Regions from separate parts of the Methyloligella solikamskensis genome, predicted to be linked through region 3. Evidence: predicted binding sites of a transcription regulator. Region 3 holds the regulator's gene; each other region holds the start of a gene.
The links. Region 3 encodes LexA, which represses DNA repair genes until DNA is damaged. Its sites were predicted from a motif close to TGTTCNNNNTGTGTTCNG; they were not measured.

Region 1 (3,397 bases), 1.1 Mb from region 3:
CGCTTCGACATCAAGCTGAGCCCCAAGCGCCGGGTGGATATCCCGAAGGGCGGCGCCTATTCCGGCCCCGCTGTCGTCTGCAAGGCAAAATACGTGCCCGTAAGCGGCCATCGCCCGTCCAACGACGGGGTGCGCATGCTCTCCACCACCGAAGAGATCGAGCTCTGGCTGGTCCCCATGGCCGGCACCGGCCTCTACGTGCCCTATAAGGTCTCGATCCCGACCTCTATCGGCTACGGCGTCGCCACCGCGACCTCGTTCCAGGTCTCCGGCGCCAAGCGCGCCAGCCTCGACTGATCTGCCAGCCGACGCTGCATCGCTTCCACCCAAAAGTTAACGGCCCCTCCGTAAAGCCCCGTGTTCTGCGGGGAACAGAGGGCGAAGATTAACACTCCCCTGATTCGTGCGGTGTTCGTTCCCGGATGGTTTCTCCATGCCCTTTTGCTCTCCCCGACAGAAAATTTTCTTCCTGATGTCGAATTGTCCGGGCTTCATTCGTCATGAGGACAGGACGGCTAATTGGAGCCGCCAACCTTGAGGAGACACCACGATGAAAGTGATGGTCCTGGTGAAAGCCACGGAAGACTCCGAAGAGGGCCTCAACCCGACCGCAGAGTTCGCCCGGCTCATGGAGGAGATGGGCAAGTTCAACGAAGAGCTGGTGGCCGCGGGCATTCTGCTGGACGGCGATGGGCTGAAACCGTCCAAGGACGGCAAGCGCGTCGCCTTCGACGGCAAGAGCCGCAAGGTCATCGACGGTCCTTTCACCGAGACCCGCGAGCTGGTCGCCGGCTACTGGCTTTGGGAGGTGAAGGATATGGCTGAGGCCGTGGAATGGGTGAAGCGCTGCCCGAACCCCATGCCGGGGCCGAGCGAGATCGAGATCCGCCCGCTCTACGAGTCGGCCGATTTTGCCGAGATGGGCACGCCCTAGACCCTGGAACGGGAAGCAAAGCTGCGAAAGTCGCTGAAAAGCTAGCCGAGCCAGCTCGCCAAACCTTAACGGCGCCCCCTCGAAACACTACATGTCGTAGGGAACAGAGCCGGAAAATTAACACCCCCCTGATTCGGTCCGACTCTGTTCTCGCGCTGTTTCCATCCGAGAGTCTGAGCGATTTCGATCGATCTGACCCGCTTCACGTGGCGTAGACGCCCGAGTCACAAGAACGAAGCAGGAATCATCGAGAGTCAGCGATTCGGACGAGATTCGTTCCCGGCCCGTTCCGGGATTCACCTTGATTTCCCCGTCGCAAGCCTGAAAGGTGGCGAGGATGAGTTCTCCGTCAGCTCCGAGATCCGGCGGCCCCGTCAGCCGCGGCGCACAGTTGCGCGGCCGGGGCGTCACGGCGGTGCTCGGCCCCACCAACACCGGCAAGACCCACCTCGCCATCGAGCGGATGCTGGCCCATGATGTCGGCATCATCGGCCTGCCGCTGCGCCTGCTCGCCCGCGAAGTCTACGACAAGGTCGTGGCCCGCATCGGCGCCTCCCAAGTCGCGCTGATCACCGGCGAGGAGAAGATCAAACCGGCCAACGCCCGCTATTACATCTGCACGGTCGAGGCCATGCCGATGGATATCGAGGCGGATTTCGTGGCCATCGACGAGATCCAGCTCGCAGCCGACGACGAGCGCGGCCATGTCTTCACCGATAGGCTGTTCAATGCCCGGGGGCTCAACGAGACGCTGCTTCTGGGCGCCGCCACCATGCGCGAGGCGATCCACGATCTCCTGCCCGGCGCCAATCTGGTCTCGCGGCCCCGGCTCTCCAAGCTCACCTACGCAGCCGACAAGAAGATCACCCGCCTGCCCCGGCGCACGGCCATCGTCGCCTTCTCGGCCAACGAGGTCTACGCCATCGCCGAGCTGGTGCGCCGCCAGCGCGGTGGAGCCGCGGTCGTGCTCGGCGCGCTCTCGCCCCGCACCCGCAACGCCCAGGTCGCGCTTTATCAGAACGGCGATGTGGATTTCCTGGTCGCCACGGATGCCATCGGCATGGGGCTGAACCTCAATGTCGATCACGTGGCCTTCGCCGGCATCCGCAAATTCGACGGCCGGGTCCACCGCAACTTGAGCGCATCGGAGCTCGGTCAGATCGCCGGCCGCGCCGGGCGCTACATGAACGACGGCACCTTCGGGGTGACGGGCAAGGTCCCGCCCTTCGATCCGGAGTTGGTGACCCAGCTTGAGGACCATCACTTCGATCCCGTCACGACACTGCAATGGCGCAACCGTAAGCTCGACTACGGCTCCATCGACCGGCTGAAGGAAAGCCTGAAGGTGACGCCGGACAACCGGCGGCTGATGCGCGCACGTATGGTCGACGACGTCATCGCCCTGGAGAATGTCTCGTCAGACGATAAGATCCGCGAGATGGCCAAGGCGCCGGCCGCCATTGGCCTGCTCTGGGAAATGTGTCAGATCCCCGACTACCGGAAGATCTCGGCCACCAGCCATGCGGAGCTCATCGCCACGCTTTACGGCTTTGTGATGAGCGATTCGGGGCGCATTCCGGCAGACTGGTTCCGGCAGCAAATCGAGAGATGTGAACGCACCGATGGCGATATCGACACCCTTTCGGCGCGCCTTGCCCAAATTCGGACATGGACCTTCGTCTCTCATCGGGGTCAGTGGCTCGAGGATCCAGAGTATTGGCAAGGACGCAGCCGCGAGATAGAGGACACGCTTTCCGATGCTCTGCACGAGCGGCTGGCCCTGCGCTTTGTCGATCGGCGGACATCGGTCTTGATGCGGCGCCTGCGCGACAAGGAGGAATTCGTGGCGGAGGTCGGTAGCGACGGAAAGATCCTGGTCGAGAACCACTATGTCGGCCAGTTGCAAGGCTTTCTCTTCACGGCGGATGCCGGCGGCGAGGGCATTCACGGCAAGGCTGCGCGCCATGCGGCGAGCAAGGTGGTCTCCCAGGAGCTGACGGACCGGGCCCAGGCCCTGTCGGACGCGCCCGATTCGGAGATCGCGCTCACGCCCCATGGCCGTGTGGTCTGGAAGGGGGCGGAGATCGCCCGGCTGGAGCGCGGCGAAACGGCGCTGAAGCCCCGGATTCAGATCATCGCCGGCGAGCATCTGACGCCACCGGACCGCGAGCGCATCGAGAACCGTCTCGAAACCTGGCTCGACCATCATCTGGAAGCCCGCATCGGCCCACTCCTGGCCCTTGCCAAGGCGGAGCACCTCACCGGGCTCGCCCGCGGCTTCGCCTTCCGCCTCACCGAAAATCTCGGCGTGCTCCGACGCGACGCTCTGGCCGAAGAGATCCGCGCCCTCGACCAGCCGACCCGACGGCAGCTCCGCCAGCACGGCCTTCGCTTCGGCGGCTTCAACGTATATGTGCCGGCGCTCCTGAAGCCCGATGCGGCGGAGCTCCTGCTCCTCCTCTG
Region 2 (3,397 bases), 1.6 Mb from region 3:
CTTGTTTACCGAGGAGCGCAGGAACTGGTCGATCAGGTAGCCGTTGGCGGCATGGAGCTCGACCCCGTCGAAACCGGCCCGCTTGGCGCAACGCGCGGCATGGCGGTAGTCCTCGATCAGCCGGGGAATCTCCTCCAGCTCCAGCGCCCGCGCCGCCGGGTGGGGCACCATGGGCCCCTCGTCCAGATAGGAGCCCACGAAGGCCTGGCCTTCCGGCGTCCACACGCTTGAGGAAACCGGCTGGCCGCCATCGGGCTGAAACACGGAATGGGAGATGGCCCCCACATGCCAAAGCTGGCAGAAAATCCGCCCGCCCGCATTATGAACCGCGTCGTTGACGACCTTCCAACTCTCCACCTGCTCGTCGGTGAAGATGCCCGGCGTCCAGGCATAGCCCTGGCCCTCCTGGCTGATCTGGGTCGCTTCGGAAATGATCAGGCCCGCGCCCGCCCGCTGCGCGTAGTAGAGCGCATGAAGCGGCGTCTGCTCATGGCCGGGATAGGTGGAACGCGCCCGGGTCAGCGGCGCCATGACGATGCGATTGGGCAAGGTCAGGTCGCCCATCTTGAGTTCGCGAAACAGCGGGGAAACGGCCTCGTCCGTGGACATGAACAACTCCTCAAGTAGAAAATCTGGAAAGACCCGGGACGGCGAGGGTGTTCCGGGCATACGGCGGAATGGGCCGCTCCAAACGAGATAGGCGCGGAGCGGCGCGCTTCAAGGAAACGGACCGAACGGTACAGAGAATGTGGCTCAGGCGCTAGCCTTCCTTGGGCGGGATGGCTTTGCGGCCGGCGCCTCTTCCCGGCCGAACACGCTCCGGCCGCCATACTCGTGAGAGTGGGCCCGCTCGTCGTCGACGAAGGCGTCGAAGGACGGTCCGCCCACGCGCCGCTCCAGCTGCCGCGCCTGGGTATCGAGCCGCTTGATGGCGGCGAGCCGATCGTCATTGCCGAGCTTGGCCTTGTGCAGCGCGTCCCGCAGCACGGCCAGCGTCTTGTCGTAGACCCGCGTCGGCACGGGATAGGGGTGCCGGTCCTTACCGCCATGGGCCAGGGAAAAACGTGCCGGGTCGGAGAAGCGGCAGGGCGCGCCATGTACCACCTCGGCGACCTGGGCCAGTGAGAAGACCGTGCGCGCGCCGACCCCCGGTACCATCAGAAGATCGGAGAAATCCTTCGGTCCCGCATCGGCCGCCGCGGCCAACGCGCCATGCAGCCGCCGCAGCACTACGTCGCCGGCGCGCAAATCGTGATGCTCCGGCATGACAAGATGGGGCAGCATGCCTTGGGCCGGCTGGGGCGCGGCTTCCGCCGACCGGCGCAGCGCCGCCACCTCTCCAATGATCTTGTCCGGCCCGAAATCGCTCAGCAGCGACAGCTGGCCCGTCCGAGAGGCCTCCGCCCTGCGGTCGGTGAGATTGACGATCTCGCCCTGATTCTTCCCATCGATAGCCGAATGGGGCGCATCAACGAAGCTCTTCAGATCTTCCGACAGCCAGTGATAGCGCCTTGCCTGGCGCTTATCGCCGTTCATGCCCTGCTGCACCGCGACCCACTGCCCGTCATCGGTGACGATGAAGCCGTGCAGATAGAGGTCGAACCCGTCCTGGACGCCTGCGCTGTCCACTTTGGCCACTAGCTTGCTCGCCTGGCCGAGCGCACCGCCGTCCAGCCCGACCCGGTCGCCGATATCGAGCAACTCGCCCGGCGTGGCGCGGGAATGCTTGCCCCGCCCCCCGCAGACATGGATGCCGAGCTCGCCTGCGATGGGGTTCAATCCGCGCTTCAAGGCGCCGATCACGGATGTGGTGATGCCTGAGGAATGCCAATCCATGCCCATCACCGAACCGAATGACTGAAACCAGAAGGGATGGGCCATGCGGCGCAGGAATTCGTCGCGCCCGTATTCGTGCACGATTGCTTCCGCGATCACCGCCCCGAGCTTGGTCATCCGCTGCCCAAGCCAGGCGGGGACCCGCCCGTTATGGAGCGGCAGATCGGCGCTGCCGGCGCGTCTCGCCATGGTGAATCCGTGCCTCGAGATTGCGAACGAATGCGGAACGAAATATCATGATTCCGCCGCCCGCTTCCAGTGCTCCGGTGTTTTGGTGGCGGCAAGCAGGGCCCCTGGAGAGATGCTATAGCCGGTGCCGATGTCCGACTCCGCGCGCAAAGCCGCCATCCGCAAGATCCTCCATATCGATATGGATGCGTTCTTCGCCTCCGTGGAGCAGCGGGACAATCCGGAGCTGAGAGGTAAGCCCGTGGCCGTCGGTCATGGCGCGGCCCGGGGTGTGGTGGCGGCCGCCAGCTACGAAGCCCGGGTCTTCGGGGTGCGCTCGGCCATGCCGTCGACGACCGCGCTTCGCAAATGCCCCGACCTGATCTTCATCAAGCCGCGCTTCGATACCTATCGCGCCATCTCCAAGGAGATCCGCGAGATCTTCACCGAATACACGCCGCTCATCGAACCGGCCTCTCTGGACGAGGCCTATCTCGACGTCACCGAAAACCGCCGGGCGATCCCGACGGCAACGGAGACGGCCCGGGAAATTCGCCAGCGCATCTCCGACGAGACAGGCCTCACAGCCTCGGCCGGCATCTCCTACAACAAGTTCCTCGCCAAGCTCGCCTCGGGCCAGCGTAAGCCCAACGGTCAGTTCGTCATCCGGCCGGGCGCTGGGCAGGCCTTCATCGCCTCGCTGCCCGTCGGCAAGTTCCACGGCGTCGGGCCGGCCACGACACGGAAGATGAATGGGCTGGGGATTTTCACCGGCGCCGATCTGGTCGCCATGGCGCTGGACGATCTCACCCGCCATTTCGGCAAGGCCGGGCGCTGGTACTACACCATCGCCCGAGGGGAAGACGACCGCCGGGTCACCCCCGACAGGATCCGCAAATCCTCCGGCACGGAACGCACCTACGCGGAAGACCTCATGGATCTCGCTGCGGTGGACGAAGCCCTGTTGAAGCTGGCGGAGAAAGTCTGGGAATGGTGCGAGAAGAACACCGCTTTCGGCCGCACTGTGACCGTGAAGGTGAAATACGCCGATTTCGAACAGATCACGCGCAGCCATAGCCAGCCGCAAGTGGTCTCCAGCCGGGACGCGCTCTACGAGATCAGCCGCATGCTGGTGCGCCGCGCGCCCGTCGGCGAGAAGGGCATCCGCCTCCTCGGTGTGACCGTCTCAGGCTTCCCGCTTGCGACCGAGGCAGAGATGGAATCGCAGCGCCAATTCGATCTGCTGGCCGAGTCCTGAGAGCGGCAGCCTTGTCTCGGCTCTCGCGGCTTTCTAGATGAGGAACGCCGGCCGAAACCAATCGACAGAGGAACTCTTCATGGCCAATCCGCTGCACGTGCTCGTCATTCTCACCTCCGCCGCCACCATGGGGCC
Region 3 (3,397 bases):
CACGGCCAGCGGGACCGGCTCCTCCTGCGGCTGTTCGCCATGGAGAAGCGGAGCGCCTCTGAAACCCCGTACCGTGTCCGCATCAGCGTCAACAAGACCTTCACCGAGACACTGAGGACGGGCGATGCGCTTCAGCTCTGGGCGACGTTGTTGCCGCCGCCCGAGCCGGCCGAACCCGGTGGCTTCGATTTCGGCCGCAAGGCCTGGTTCATGGGGCTGGGGGCAGTCGGCTATGGCACGAGCCGCATCACGCTTCTGGAAGACGCGCCGCGCCCGCCGGCCTCCATCCGGCTCTGGGTGGGGATCGACCGGATCCGCAGCGCCATCAACGCGCGGATCGATGCCAGCCTGCCGGGAGAGGAGGGGGGTCTCGCAAAGGCGCTGATCACCGGCGACCGCGGTGGCGTTTCCGACGAGGTGCAGCAAGCCATGCGGGATTCCGGCCTCGCCCATATCCTGTCCATCTCAGGCCTGCACATGATGCTCATGGCCGGCACGGTGTTCTGGGCCGTCCGCGCGCTGCTCGCTTTCCTGCCCGCAATCGCCCTGCGTTTCCCGATCAAGAAATGGGCGGCCGTCGCGGCCCTCGCCGCCGCACTCTTCTATCTGGCGATCTCCGGCGCGGCCCTCCCCACAATCCGCGCCTGGATCATGATGAGCATCGTGCTGCTCGCGGTGATTCTCGACCGGCCCGCCATCACCATGCGCAACGTCGCGCTTGCCGCGCTGGCCATCCTGATCGTGGCGCCAGAATCCGTCTTCGATCCAAGCTTCGAGATGTCCTTCGCTGCCGTGATCGCGCTCGTGGCCATGTATGAGGCGATGGCGGGCCGCAAGCGGCCTCAAGCCCAGGATGTCAGTCGAACCTGGCGGATATTGCGTTACGGCTGGCTAGCCATCTGGGCCACGGCCGTCACCACCACCATCGCCGGCCTCGCCACCGCGCCCTTCGCCGCCTACCACTTCCACCGCGTCGCCTATTACGGGCTGGCGGCCAACCTCCTGGCTGCGCCCATCGTCGCCCTCGTGGTCATGCCCATGGCACTGCTCTCCGTCGTCGCCATGCCATTCCACCTAGAACACCTGCCGCTGCTTCTGATGGGCTACGGGCTCGACGCCATGGTCTGGGTCGGTACGACGGTCGCTAGCTGGCCCGGCGCCATCTCCATCGTCCCCAGCATGTCGGGCGTGAGCCTCGTCCTCATCGTCGCCGGCGGTCTCTGGCTCTGCCTCTGGCACGGCACCCTTCGCCAGGCGGGATGGGCAGCCATCGCACTCGGCCTCTTCGCAGCCGGCGCCGCGCCACGCCCCGATCTCTTGATCGAACGGGAAGGGGAGGCCATGGCAGTGCGGGGAGAGGACGGCCGGCTCGCGCTTCTACCGGACAGCCACAAGAACTACAGCGTCCACAAATGGCTGGAAGCGGATGGCGATGCCCGTGAGGCGTCGGAAGCCGCCAAGAATGACGCGTTCTCCTGTGATTCCCTCGGCTGCCTGACGGCTCTTGCCAAGCATCCCGTTGCCTTTCTCACGAGCCCAGGCGCGGCGGAAGAGGATTGCCGCCATGCGCAAATCCTGATTGCAAAGTTCTACGTGCCGAGAAGCTGCACCAGGCCGCCAATCCTAGTGGACCGACGATCTCTGAAAGAGAGGGGCGCTCACGCTCTCTATCTGGATGAAGAAACCATCCGCATTGAAACGGTGGCGCAGGCGCGCGGAAACCGGCCGTGGGCCGTGACCACACGAGCAACGGAGAGCGCGGCAGCAAAAACCGCCGCGATCGTCAAAATCAGCAGGAAATAGTCGGGAGAGGCTAGTAGCGGCGGATCAGGCCGACGAGACGGCCCTGCACGCGCACCCGGTCCGGACCGAAGATGCGGGTCTCGTAAGCCGGGTTAGCGGCCTCCAACGCGATGGAATCACCCCGGCGGCGCAGACGCTTCAACGTAGCTTCTTCCTCGTCCACCAGCGCCACGACGATATCGCCGTTATCGGCCGTGTCGGACCGGCGCACGATGATCGTATCACCTTCCAGAATGCCGGCCTCGATCATGGAATCGCCCTTCACCTCCAGAGCGTAATGTTCGCCCTTGGTAAGGATCTCCGGCGGCACGTCGATGGAGTGGCTGCGGTTCTGGATCGCCTCAATCGGCACACCCGCCGCGATCCGCCCCATGACGGGGACGGAGACGTTCTGCGGCTCGTCGGAATCGGCCAGCGCCGGCTTGCGGCCGAGGCTGCCTTCGATCACCGCCGGCGAAAAGCCGCGCTGACGCCCAGCACCCAACGGCTGGGGCATGGATTCGGGGAGCTTCAGGATCTCCAGCGCCCGCGCCCGATGGGGCAGGCGGCGCAGAAAGCCGCGCTCTTCCAAAGCGGTGATGAGCCGGTGAATGCCGGATTTGGAGCGGAGATCCAGCGCCTCCTTCATCTCGTCGAAGGAGGGCGGCACACCCGTCTCCTTCAGCCGCTCATGAATGAACATGAGGAGGTCTTTCTGTTTCGAAGTTAGCATATCCGCCCCTGAGAAAAATTCGGTCGCCCCAAACCTCTGCCTCACGATCGCGAGCCACGAGGTCTATGGACAAAGCATGAACAACACTACATGTTCTAGTTGTGTTCCGCAAGAGGCTCGGCGAAAAATCCAGGTGCCCCCGCGACACGCCATTCAGAATCTTCAGCTTTTGGGCTGATTCGGTTGCCGAGGCCTTAACGGAAGGCCTGCCGCCGCACGGGCTCAGAGATCAAGCGGCAGGATGGAGACGGTCTCGCCGCGCTCGGCCGCCGGCGCTTCGGGCGCCCGCACGATCAGGCAATCCGCCTTGGCGAAGGCCGCCATCAGGGAGCTGTCCTGGGAGGTTTGCGGCGAGACGAGCCGCTCGCCGGCCCCATTCCATTTCGAGGTGGCGCGGATGTAATGCTGGCGCGGCCCGTTCTCCTTCAGAGGCCCGGCCAGGATCGCCGTCTGGCGCACCGCGTCACGGTCTGGAAGCCCAAGCATCCGGGCCAGCATGGGCCGCAGAAAGACATGGGCACAGACCATGGCGGAGACGGGATTTCCGGGAAGGCCGAGAACTCGCTGCTTGCCGCGCGTACCGAAGATCAGCGGCTTGCCGGGCCGCATAGCGATCTTCCAGAAATCCAGTGTCATGCCTTCGGCTTGAAGCACCTGACCCACCAGATCCCGGTCGCCCACGGACGCACCGCCCACGGTCACGAGGATATCGGAATCTGCGGCAGCCGCGATCAGGCTGCTCAGACTGTCGGGCGTATCCTCCGCGATCCCCAGCATATCGGCCTCACCGCCAGCTGAGAGCACCAGAGCGCAAAGCCCGTAGGGCACCGAGGAGATGATCTGGTCCGGCGCGGGATCGAACCCCGGCGGCACCAACTCGTC
Region 4 (3,397 bases), 430 kb from region 3:
GCCGCTTCCTTATCCTCGCCGTAGACGGTGACGAGGAGCTTCTCCGGCGGCAGGCCGAAGCCTTTCGTCAGCAGCTCCCAGGCGAGCGGTATCGCCTCTTCCTTGAAGTAGTCGCCGAAGGAGAAATTCCCCAGCATCTCGAAGAAGGTGTGGTGGCGGGCGGTGTAGCCCACATTGTCGAGATCGTTGTGCTTGCCACCGGCGCGCACGCATTTCTGGGATGAGACCGCCCGGGGGCTCGGCGCCTTCTCCGCACCGGTGAAAACGTTCTTGAACGGCACCATGCCCGCATTGACGAACATCAAGGTGGGATCGTTATGGGGCACGAGTGGAGCCGACGGCACGATCTCGTGATCGCGCTTGCCGAAATATTCCAGGAAGGCCGTCCTGATCTCGTTGACGCCGGTGCTTTCGCTCACGGGCAAATTCCAAAAATGGTGACGATAAAAGATCGCATCAAAATCTCGAAGCTGGCGCGCATGTTTGGGGGCGCGGCGTCCCCGCAAACCCTTATCCGCAAAAGGTTAGCGCAAATCTGAAACGCCGGCTGAGACATATGATGGCAGAAAGACGCTGTCCAGCCGCGAAGACGACAAACGCCGCCTCAATATGAAGCGGCGTTTGCCTAAATCTCAGGGATCGGTTGGACGGGCCGGAGTGTTTTCCGGCCGGAACCACGCTTCTACGCGCGAATGCTCTTAAGCCCGGCTTTTGCGCTTACTCTCAATGGGGGTCACGGACTCCTTGCCGTCGCCCTCCTCCGCGTCGGCGGCCTCGGCGTCTTCTTCGGCGCCTATGGAGTCGTCGAAGATCCGCTCGGCGATGAGCCCGGCATTCTGGCGCACCGCCGCTTCGATCTTCGCCGCAACGTTCGGATTTTCCTTCAGATAGGTCTTGGCGTTCTCACGGCCCTGACCGATCCGTTCGGAATCGACGGAGAACCACGAGCCGGACTTCTCCACGATGCCGGCCTTCACGCCGAGATCGATGAGCTCGCCCGTCTTGGAGACGCCCTCGCCATACATGATGTCGAACTCGACCTGCTTGAACGGCGGGGCGACCTTGTTCTTCACCACCTTGACGCGGGTCTGGTTGCCGACCACCTCGTCGCGCTCCTTGATGGCGCCGATGCGGCGGATATCGAGGCGGACCGAAGAATAGAACTTCAGGGCGTTGCCGCCGGTGGTGGTCTCGGGCGAGCCGAACATCACACCGATCTTCATGCGGATCTGGTTGATGAAGATCACCATGCAGCGGGATTTGGAGATGGAGCCTGTGAGCTTGCGCAGGGCCTGGCTCATGAGCCGGGCCTGGCTGCCCATCTGCATGTCGCCCATTTCGCCTTCCAGCTCGGATTTGGGCGTCAGCGCGGCGACCGAATCGACGACCAAAACGTCGATCGCTCCGGACCGCACTAGAGTATCGGTGATCTCCAGCGCCTGCTCGCCTGTGTCGGGCTGGGAGATCAAAAGATCTTCCAGATTCACCCCAAGCTTATTGGCGTAGACCGTATCGAGGGCGTGCTCGGCATCGACGAAGCCGCAGATGCCGCCCTTCTTCTGAGCCTCGGCAATCACATGCAGGGCCAAGGTCGTCTTGCCCGAGGATTCCGGCCCATAGATCTCTATGACACGGCCGCGGGGCAGACCGCCGATTCCAAGCGCGATATCGAGGCCAAGAGAGCCGGTCGGGATCGACTCCACCTCGACGATCTTCTCGTTGGCGCCCAGCCGCATGACCGAGCCCTTGCCGCAATTCCGCTCGATCTGCGAAATCGCTGCCTCAAGCGCTTTTTGTTTGTCCATTTCAGCTCCCTCGACGAGGCGCAGCGCAGCGTTCGACATCGGATTTCTCCCCTTTTCACACGCGATTCGGGCGTGGGTAAATGGATAAGTGCGGTTGCGTTCGAATTGACGGAGACTGTACACGCTTTGTTCTATGTTCGCAAGATGTTCTTCTGCGAAACTAACCTTACCGCCCGATTGCCTATCCCGCTTGGTCCTCGCGCCCCCTGCCCTTACCTTTCCCCCATGGCTTGCTGCTGCTCGGAAATGGATTCTGCCCAGACGGCCCGCTGGCGCGCGGTGCTGTGGGTCGCGCTCGCGGTCAATCTGGCGATGTTCGTCGTTGAGCTGACCGCCGGTCTGCTGTCCGGCTCGGTCTCGCTCCTGGCCGACGGGATCGACTTTGCGGGCGATGCGGCGAATTACGCCATCAGCCTTGCGGTGGTCGGGCTGGCGCTTCAGTGGCGGGCGCGGACCGCGCTCCTGAAGGGCGTCACCATGGCGGCCTTCGGGATCTGGGTGATCGGGCAGGCTGTCTGGCATTGGGTGAGCGGCGTGGTGCCTGATGCCCCGGTCATGGGTGTGGTCGCCGTGCTGGCGCTCGCCGCCAATGTGGGTGTCGCCGCCCTGCTCTACCGTTACCGGGAGGGCGATTCCAACATGCGGTCGGTGTGGATCTGCTCGCGGAACGACGCCTACAGCAATCTGGCGGTGCTGGCTGCGGCGGCCGGCGTGTTCGGCACAGGCTCATCGCTCCCGGATATCGCGGTGGCCTGCGTGATGGCGGGGCTGGCGCTGCATGGCAGCTACACGGTGATCCGCCACGCGATCTCCGACATTCGCCACGACAAGGCTGGCTCTGAAGAGGCTGGCGACGACGCGGCGCGCCGAGAGGCTGCGGGGCAGGAAGAGCCGGCAACCTGACGCTGACCGCCCTAGCCCGCCTGGTCGAACCGGCGGAACTGATAGTTGTCCCGGATATTTTCGTTGAAATACGCCCCCGTGGAGGGTGCGGCGGCGAGCTCGCGATAAACGATCTCGGGCACCGCGTCATAGACGTAGCGGCGCCCCGACTGGAAGATCACGGTTAGACGTTGGGAGTCGAAATCGTAGAAGAAGGTGCGGATGACGCTTGAGGGCATCTCTTCAAAGCTCCAGACCATACAGCCCAAGAATTTGGGCGGCCACGGATGCGCGGCCTGCCTGATATATGGTCCCGGAGGGGGCCGCGTTTAAGCCCTCTTGGAAGCTCCTTGCTAAGGCCCCCTGCCCGCTCACCAAATCCGGTTTTAGGTGGCGAAGGCCGGTATGCCCCGCAGCGGCTCCACCACATTGCCGGCAAAGGTGGACGGAAAATTCTGGCGGATATGGTCGTTGTAGAAGCGCCCCTGGGAGGGCGCGTCGAGGAAGGCCTGATAAACTTCTTCGCTCACGCCGTGGAAGCTGAAGGTCCCGACATCACGGAAGGTGATGTCCATGGTGGACCGTTTCGCATCGTGCTCGACGTAAACGATGCTGCCAGAGTTCACGTAAGGCATGAAACCTCTCCTGTCCCATCTCACCGTCAGGGCAAATGCCCAGGCCGAAGGTCGACGGCACGAAGGCCGAGACCC

Region 1: the regulator LexA is predicted to act here: its motif matches at 1,034-1,051, upstream of ACFQ2F_RS03515 (helicase-related protein).
Region 2: the regulator LexA is predicted to act here: its motif matches at 2,048-2,065, upstream of dinB (DNA polymerase IV).
Region 4: the regulator LexA is predicted to act here: its motif matches at 1,940-1,957, upstream of recA (recombinase RecA).

What each region holds. Positions count from the first base shown of each region.
Region 1 is NZ_JBHTJO010000001.1:709,953-713,349, reverse strand. Features, by position in the region: gene ACFQ2F_RS03525 (DUF3108 domain-containing protein) at 1-297, shown strand, start outside; gene ACFQ2F_RS03520 (YciI family protein) at 551-934, shown strand; gene ACFQ2F_RS03515 (helicase-related protein) at 1,272-3,397, shown strand, end outside.
Region 2 is NZ_JBHTJO010000001.1:277,388-280,784, reverse strand. Features, by position in the region: gene ACFQ2F_RS01350 (alkene reductase) at 1-609, opposite strand, end outside; gene ACFQ2F_RS01345 (DUF763 domain-containing protein) at 754-2,025, opposite strand; gene dinB (DNA polymerase IV) at 2,156-3,262, shown strand; gene ACFQ2F_RS01335 (type 1 glutamine amidotransferase domain-containing protein) at 3,342-3,397, shown strand, end outside.
Region 3 is NZ_JBHTJO010000001.1:1,852,655-1,856,051, reverse strand. Features, by position in the region: gene ACFQ2F_RS09035 (ComEC/Rec2 family competence protein) at 1-1,803, shown strand, start outside; gene lexA (transcriptional repressor LexA) at 1,814-2,515, opposite strand; gene ACFQ2F_RS09025 (molybdopterin molybdotransferase MoeA) at 2,738-3,397, opposite strand, start outside.
Region 4 is NZ_JBHTJO010000001.1:2,285,252-2,288,648, forward strand. Features, by position in the region: gene alaS (alanine--tRNA ligase) at 1-419, opposite strand, end outside; gene recA (recombinase RecA) at 699-1,844, opposite strand; gene ACFQ2F_RS11080 (cation transporter) at 2,052-2,708, shown strand; gene ACFQ2F_RS11085 (KTSC domain-containing protein) at 2,720-2,926, opposite strand; gene ACFQ2F_RS11090 (KTSC domain-containing protein) at 3,074-3,322, opposite strand.